2 regions of the Kitasatospora sp. NPDC058444 genome follow, and region 2 is predicted to be linked to the other one. Evidence: predicted binding sites of a transcription regulator. Region 2 holds the regulator's gene; the other holds the start of a gene.

Region 1 (3,949 bases), on a different contig from region 2:
GCCTGGCCGTCGGGAAGATCGGCGCCTACGGGCTCAAGCACGTCGCGCTGCCCTCCTCGGGCCTCTACCCGATCGCCGTGATGGCGCTCACCGTGCTCGCGTACGCCGGCGGCGCGCTGCTGCACGGCTCCGGCTTCCTCGCCGTCTACATCAGCGCGGTGATCCTCGGGAACTCCAAGCTGCCGCACGGCCCGGCCGTCCGGGGCTTCGCCGACGGGCTGGCGTGGATCGGGCAGATCGGCATGTTCGTGCTGCTCGGGCTGCTCGTCACGCCCGAGACCATGGGCGACGCGGTGGTGCCCGCACTGGTGATCGGCGGGGTGCTGGTGTTCCTGGCGCGGCCGCTGTCGGTGATGGTCTCGCTCACCCCGTTCAAGGTGCCGCCCCGCGAGCAGGCGCTGCTGAGCTGGGCCGGGCTGCGCGGGGCGGTGCCCATCGTGCTGGCCACCATCCCGGTGGTGTCCGGCGCGCACCGGGCCGAGGACGTCTTCAACATCGTCTTCATCCTGGTCGTCGTCTTCACCCTGCTCCAGGGGCCGACCCTGCCGTGGGTGGCCAAGCGGCTGCGGATCGACGAGGGCGACATGGGCCAGGACCTGGGCATCGAGTCCGCCCCGCTGGAGAAGCTGCACGGGCACCTGCTGTCGGTCGCGCTCTCCCCCGCCTCGAAGATGTCGGGCGTGGAGATCGGCGAGCTGCGGCTGCCCAAGGGGGCGGCCGTCACCCTGGTCGTGCGGGAGGGGAACTCCTTCGTGCCGGACAAGGCGACGGTGCTGCGCGGCGGGGACGAACTGCTGGTGGTCACCACCGACGAGGTCGGCGAGGCGGCGGAGCGGCGGCTGCGGGCCGTGGACAAGGGCGGCAAGCTCGCCGGGTGGCTGAACGGGCGCTGAGCGCGGGGCCGGAGGGGCGGGCGGCCCCTCCGGCCGGGGCCGGGGGTGGCCCACGGAATCTACGCGCGTAACTGATATGATGGTTCGATCACCTGTCTAACCACCGCTAGACCACCCCCAGCATCTGCCTGACGCAGAGTTGGCGCGACCGCTCGGCGGCCGCGGTCCGGCTCCCGGCCACCACGCCGGACCGGCCCGGTATCTACCCCGGTCGACGCGCGAGAGGACGACTCTCGGCGCCGTCGGGGCTTCACCATGCCCTGCCGCGCTACCAGGCAGCAGGAAGGACCGACCGTGACGGCGCGCCGAACGGTCGACACCGCCGCGGACCTCGCGGCCACCCCCGCAGCTCCGGCCCCCGCCCGCGTCGGGTACGGCGAGCTGCTGCGCACGCCCGGGGCCTGGACGTTCCTGTCCCCCGCCCTCGTCGCGCGGCTGCCGTACGCGATGCTCAGCATGGGCATCCTGCTGCTCGTCGCCCAGACCCACGGTTCGTACGGCACCGCCGGTACGGTCACCGCGGTCGCCGCGGTCGCCCAGGCCCTGATCGGGCCGCAGACCGGGCGGCTCGCCGACCGCTACGGCCAGGCCGCGGTGCTCGTCCCGAGCGTCCTGGTGCACGCGGCCGCCGTCGGCGCGCTGATCGCCCTCGCGCTCGGCCACGCGCCCGCCTGGAGCCTGTTCCTGACCGCCGTCCCGGCCGGTGCCAGCGTGCCGCAGGTCGGCGCGATGGTCCGGGCCCGCTGGGTCGCCACGTTCACCGCGGACGGCGCCTCCGACGCCTCCGCGGCCCGGGTGAGCACCGCCTTCGCCTTCGAGTCCGTGACGGACGAGTTCACCTTCGTGATCGGCCCGATCCTGGCCTCCGGCATCGCCGCCCTCGCCAACCCGGCCACCGCCCTGGCCGCCGAGGCCGCGCTGACCGTCGTCGGCGGCCTGGCCTTCGCCGCCCAGCGGCGCACCGCCCCGGCCCGGATCGTGCCGGAGCCCGGTACCAAGCGCGCCTCGGCGCTCGCCTCCCCCGGCGTCCGACTGCTGGCCGGCACCTTCCTCGGGGTCGGCGCGGTGTTCGGCGGCATGCAGGTGTCGGTGAACGCCTTCGCCGACTCGGTCGGGCAGCACGACGCCGGCGGCACCGTGTACGGGATCTTCGCCGGCGGCTCGATGCTGGCCGGCGTGCTGTACGGCGTGATCGCCTGGCGGCGGCCGGTGCAGCAGCGGATGCTGATCAGCTACGCGCTGCTGGTGCTGGGCTGCTCGGCGCTGTGGGCGATGCCCAACCTGGTCGCGCTGACCGTCGCCGGGCTGATCTGCGGGCTGGCCATCGCACCGACCCTGATCAGCGGCTACACCCTGGTCGAGACGCTCGTCGCGGACGGCGCCAAGACGGAGGCCTTCACCTGGCTGACCGGCGCCATCGGGCTGGGGCTGGCCGTGGGCTCGATGGCCGCGGGCCGGCTGATCGACGGGCACGGGCCCTCGACCGGGTTCCTGGTGCCGCTGGCCGGGGCCGGCGCCGGTCTGATCGTGCTGCTCTCGCTGCGGCACCTGCTGGTGGCGCCGGGGCACGGGGCGGCCGGCGCGGGCGCCGCCGCGGCCGCGGGTTCGGGCGACGTTCAGGCGCAGCACGGCGGTGCCGGGCGGCTGGTGGGCGCGGCCAAGGGCTGAGCGGGGCGGCGGCCCGCGGGCCGGGCCCGGCCCATCTCACACCGGAGTCGCTGGACTGATCCCGCGGAATGCCGCATCATTGACCATCGTTAGCACTCATCAGGCGAGAGTGCCAGGAGGAAGACAAGTGCCCACGTACCAGTACCAGTGCACCGAGTGCGGCAACGGCCTGGAGGCGGTGCAGAAGTTCACCGACGAGGCACTGACCACGTGCCCCGACTGCCAGGGACGGCTCCGCAAGGTCTTCTCGGCCGTGGGCGTCGTGTTCAAGGGCTCCGGCTTCTACCGGACCGACAGCCGCTCGTCCTCCAGCAGCACGGTGAGCGCCGGGTCGTCGTCGAGCCCCTCGACGTCGTCCTCCGCGTCCACGTCCTCCTCGTCGTCGAGCTCCGGCTCCTCGTCGTCGTCCAGCCCGGCTCCGGCCGCGAGCTGACCTCGGCGCCGGGCCATCGGCCCGGGACGGCCCGCAGACCTCGGTCAGGCCCGCCGGCCCCGCTTCCACGCGGGGGCGGCGGGCCTTTCCGCGTTTCCCCCGGGGTCCGGCCGCCCCCGCTCCCCTTCTCCCCCTCTCCCCTTCTCCCCCACCGCGGGGCCCGCTGGGCTTTCCGTCACCTCGGGCGGGTCGGAGTAACTCGTACGGGTGGACGAAGTTGTCCACAGGGGCGGGTTTTCCACAGGCTGGGGAAATCGCTTTCCGAGTTCGCCGGAAACGCTCCATCGTGTGGGCATCCGGTCCGCGACGGGCCGGCCCGCCGACACTCCGGAGGTGCGTCGATGACGACCACGAGCTTCTCCCTGCCCCTGCCCCTCCCGCTGCCCGCGCCCGCCGTACCGCCCCGGCAGGAGCTGCCGAGCTTCCCGCCGATCCGGCGCGGGTGCGGCGGGTGGCACCGCTGGCGCAGTGCGGTACGACGGCGCGCCGGGGCGCCGGTCCTGGTGCTGCTCGCGGTGGCGGCGGCGCTGGCCCTGGGGCCCGCGCGGGCCGGTCTGCCGCCGCCCCCGGGAGGCGCACTGGGCCGGACGGGTTGTCAATCCGGGCCTACGGAAGATCACCCGTAACCGGGAGGCGACTTCGTCGTTCGAGGCGGCATGAAAGGCTTCAAGGAATTCCTGCTGCGTGGAAATGTCGTCGACCTCGCCGTGGCCGTGGTCATCGGCGCGGCTTTCACCAACATCGTCAACGCCTTCGTCAAGGGCGTGATCAATCCGATCGTCGGCGTCTTCGGGACGAAGGACCTCGCGTCCTACAGCTCCTGCCTCAAGGGGCCCTGTGAGCTGAGCCCGACCGGCGAGGTCACGTCCGGAATCCTCATCCTGTGGGGATCGGTGCTCAGCGCCGCGCTCCAGTTCCTGATCACCGCGGCGGTCGTCTACTTCGTTCTGATCGT
Region 2 (3,949 bases):
CAGGAAGCCGCGCGGCACCAGCGGGAACACCCGGTGCTTGCCGAACCGGTCCTCCAGGGTGACGGTGAACCCCTCGGCGGTCTTCTCGCAGCGCACCACCGCCCCGCAGAAGCCGGTCGCCGCCTCCTCGACCACCAGGTCCCGCTCGGCGGGCACCTCCGGGGCGGGGGCCTGCTTCTTCCACGGCGGGGTCAGGTCGGGTCCGTACGGGCGACTGCGCATACGGGTGATCATAGGGAGGGCGGACGGCGCGTCAGAGGCCCGGCGCGCCCCAGACCGGGAACCAGCGGCTCAGGTCCTTCTCCAGCCGCAGGTCGTTCCCCAGCATCGCGTTGACCTGCAGCTCCAGCGGGCTGTTGCGCTTCTCCCCGCCGCCGGGCATCGGGGCGAAGGGGTAGAACGTCCCCCGCTTGTAGAGGTAGACCAGGGCCAGCGACTGCCCCTGCCCGTCGCGGAAGGCCACCAGCGAGCAGAGCAGCTGCGGCCCGAAGCCGTTCGCCTCCAGTTCGCTGTTGACCGCGTGCAGGTCGTTGACCAGCTCCGGCAGCTCCTCGGGCCGGTGCCGGGCGAGCAGCCAGGAGTAGCCGTAGTCGTCCTTGGAGGCCTCCACCGGGACGCCGCCGCGTTCGGTGTCGGCGTCCAGCAGCGCCCGGACCTGCTGCTCGACCTGCACGAAGGCCGCGCCCTCGACGGCCGCGAAGCAGACCGAGCCGAGCCCGGTGGGGGTGAACCCGGCCCCGGCCTCCAGGGTGAGCGCGGCGGACGGCACGCCGAACAGCTGGTCGAGGTCGGGCTTGACGGGCTTGGTGCGGCCGAAGAGGGCGTCCAGGATTCCCACGGCGGTCCTTTCGCGTCAGGGGCTCAGCGGCCGAGCTGCTCGGAGATCCTCGCCAGCTGCGCCAGCCGCTTCTCCAGGCTCGGGTGGGTGGAGAACAGCTGCGTGGCGGCCTCCCGGGCGCCCAGCGCGGGGGCGAAGTAGAAGGCGTTGTACGGCTGCGCCTGGCGCAGGTCCTTGCTGGGGATGGCCGCGATCTGCCCGGTCACCTTGGTGAGCGCCGAGGCGAGGGCGCTGGGCCGGCCGGTGAGCTGGGCGGCGGCCCGGTCGGCGGCCAGCTCGCGGTAGCGGGAGAGCAGCCGGGTGAGCAGGAAGCTGATCGCGTAGACGACCATCGACACCAGCGGGATGATCAGCGCCAGGATGGCGGCGTTCTGGTCGTTGTTGTTGCGCCCGCCGCCCATGAACCCGCCGTACACGGCGATCCGGGTCATCGCCCCGGCGAGGACGCCGAGGAAGCCGGCGATCGTCATCACCGCGACGTCCCGGTGGGCGACGTGCGACAGCTCGTGCGCGAGGACGCCCTCCAGCTCCTCCGGCTCCAGCCGGCGCAGCAGCCCGGTGGTCACGCAGATCACCGCGTTCTGCGGGTTGCGGCCGGTGGCGAAGGCGTTCGGCATGTCGTTGTCGGCGACCGCCACCCGGGGTTTGGGCATGTCGGCCAGCGCGCAGAGCCGGTCGACGGTGCCGTGCAGCTGGGGGAACTGTTCCGGGGACACCTGGTGGGCGCCCATCGCCCGTTCGGTGATCTTGTCGCTGAACCAGAACTGGGCCACGAACAGCCCGCCGGAGATCAGGACGATCAGTGGCCAGGCGCCGCGCAGCAGCGCGATCAGCAGGCCGGTGAAACCGACGTACAGCAGCCCGATCACGAACATCGTCGCGACCATGCGGCCGGTCAGGCCGCGGTCGGGCGCGAAACGGGTGTGCTGGCCCGAGCTCGACATCGCTTGCTCCTCCGTTCGCCGTCGCTTTCGATGCTGCCACCCGGACGGCCTCCCGGCACCACCCCGGTGCCGGGAGGATCGAACCGGCGGCGCCCCGCGGGCCGTGTCCGGAACTGCGGGGAGGATCACCCCGCTCGGGCCGTTCCTGCCGTAGGACCCGGGCCTTACACTGGCAGGTACGGTTCTGGCACTCGTACGTTCAGAGTGCCAAGGCCGAGGGCCTCCCGGAACGGCCCGCGGCAGCAAGGGACACAGTCGGACGACGTGCGAGGACGGAGGTGCGCGCCCCATGGCCGGTGAGGTCCGCCAGCTGGACGAACGCAAGCTCGCCGTACTGCGCGCGATCGTGCAGGACTACGTGGGCACCGAGGAGCCGGTCGGCTCCAAGGCCCTGGTGGAGCGGCACAACCTCGGGGTCTCGCCGGCGACCGTCCGCAACGACATGGCGGCGCTGGAGGAGGAGGGCTACATCCACCAGCCGCACACCAGCGCCGGCCGCATCCCGACCGACAAGGGGTACCGCCTCTTCGTCGACAAGCTCGCCGAGATCAAGCCGATGAGCGCTCCCGAGCGCCGGGCCATCCGGCACTTCCTGGACGGCGCGGTCGACCTGGACGACGTGGTCGCCCGCACCGTGCGGCTGCTCGCCCAGCTGACCCGGCAGGTCGCGGTGGTGCAGTACCCCTCGCTGTCGCGCTCCACCGTCCGGCACATCGAGCTGGTGGCGCTGGCCCCGGCCAAGGTGATGCTGGTGCTGATCACCAACACCGGCCGGGTCGAGCAGCGGATGGTCGACTGCCCGGGCACGGTCGGCGAGACGGTGCTGGCGGACCTGCGGGCCCGGATCAACGCGAGGGCCGCCGGCCGGCGCCTCCCGGAGGTCCCGGGGCTGCTGGAGGAGCTGCCGGCGCTGTTCGAGCAGGTCGACCGGCCGACCGTCAGCACCGTCCTGGCGACCCTGTTCGAGACGCTCGCCGAGCAGAACGAGGAGCGGATCATGCTGGCCGGCACGGCCAACCTGACCCGCTTCGGGCACGACTTCCCGCTCACCATCCAGCCGGTGCTGGAGGCCCTGGAGGAGCAGGTCGTCCTGCTCCGCCTCCTGGGTGAGACCGCGGACGCCGCGATGACGGTCCGGATCGGGCGGGAGAACGCCTATGAAGGGCTGAATTCCACCTCGATCGTTTCGGTCGGCTACGGTTCGGGCGACGAGAGCGTGGCGAAACTGGGTGTGATCGGTCCGACCCGGATGGACTACCCGGGCACAATGGGGGCGGTGCGAGCGGTGGCGCGGTACGTGGGCCAGATCCTGGCCGAGTCCTAGCAAAGGTCACCGTTAAAAGATTTAACGGTGGCGTCCAGTCGCAGCACTACTACAGGCGGAACAAGCGGAGCATTTGGTGGCCACGGACTACTACGCGGTACTCGGCGTCCGACGGGATGCGGGGCAGGACGAGATCAAGAAGGCGTTCCGGCGCCTGGCACGCGAACTGCACCCGGACGTCAACCCGGACCCGAAGACGCAGGAGCGGTTCAAGGAGATCAACGCCGCTTACGAGGTGCTCTCCGACCCGCAGAAGCGTCAGGTCTACGACCTCGGCGGGGACCCGCTGTCCCCGGGCGGCGGCGGCGCGGGCGGCTTCGGCGCCGGCGCGGCGGGCTTCGGCTTCTCCGACATCATGGACGCCTTCTTCGGCGCCGCGGCCGGCCAGCGCGGCCCGCGCTCGCGCACCCGCCGCGGCCAGGACGCCATGATCCGGCTGGAGATCACCCTGGAGGAGGCCGCCTTCGGCACCACCAAGGAACTCCAGGTCGACACCGCCGTCACCTGCACCACCTGCAGTGGCGAGGGCGCGGCCCCCGGCACCTCGGCGCAGACCTGTGACATGTGCCGCGGCAAGGGCGAGGTCTCCCAGGTCACCCGGTCCTTCCTGGGCCAGGTCATGACCTCCCGCCCGTGCCCGCAGTGCCAGGGCTTCGGCACCGTCGTGCCGACCCCGTGCCCGGAGTGCGCCGGCGACGGCCGCGTGCGCGCCCGCCGCACCCTGACGGTCAAGATCCCGGCCGGTGTCGACAACGGCACCCGGATCCAGCTGGCCGGCGAGGGCGAGGTCGGCCCCGGCGGCGGCCCGGCCGGCGACCTGTACGTCGAGATCGCCGAGACCAG

What was found. Region 2 encodes HrcA, which represses chaperone genes, less so after heat shock. Its sites were predicted from a motif close to TTNGCACTCNGNNNNNCNGAGTGCNAA; they were not measured.
Region 1: ACFWP2_RS32640 (FmdB family zinc ribbon protein) is a predicted target of HrcA. The motif match lies at 2,651-2,677, and genes of this name have one in related genera.

Annotation. Positions count from the first base shown of each region.
Region 1 covers NZ_JBHXLL010000045.1:37,339-41,287, reverse strand. The annotation lists gene ACFWP2_RS32650 (potassium/proton antiporter) at 1-893, shown strand, start outside; gene ACFWP2_RS32645 (MFS transporter) at 1,188-2,561, shown strand; gene ACFWP2_RS32640 (FmdB family zinc ribbon protein) at 2,689-2,994, shown strand; gene mscL (large conductance mechanosensitive channel protein MscL) at 3,651-3,949, shown strand, end outside.
Region 2 covers NZ_JBHXLL010000001.1:34,929-38,877, forward strand. The annotation lists gene ACFWP2_RS00160 (DUF3097 domain-containing protein) at 1-222, opposite strand, end outside; gene ACFWP2_RS00165 (hypothetical protein) at 254-838, opposite strand; gene htpX (zinc metalloprotease HtpX) at 862-1,782, opposite strand; gene hrcA (heat-inducible transcriptional repressor HrcA) at 2,072-3,106, shown strand; gene dnaJ (molecular chaperone DnaJ) at 3,183-3,949, shown strand, end outside.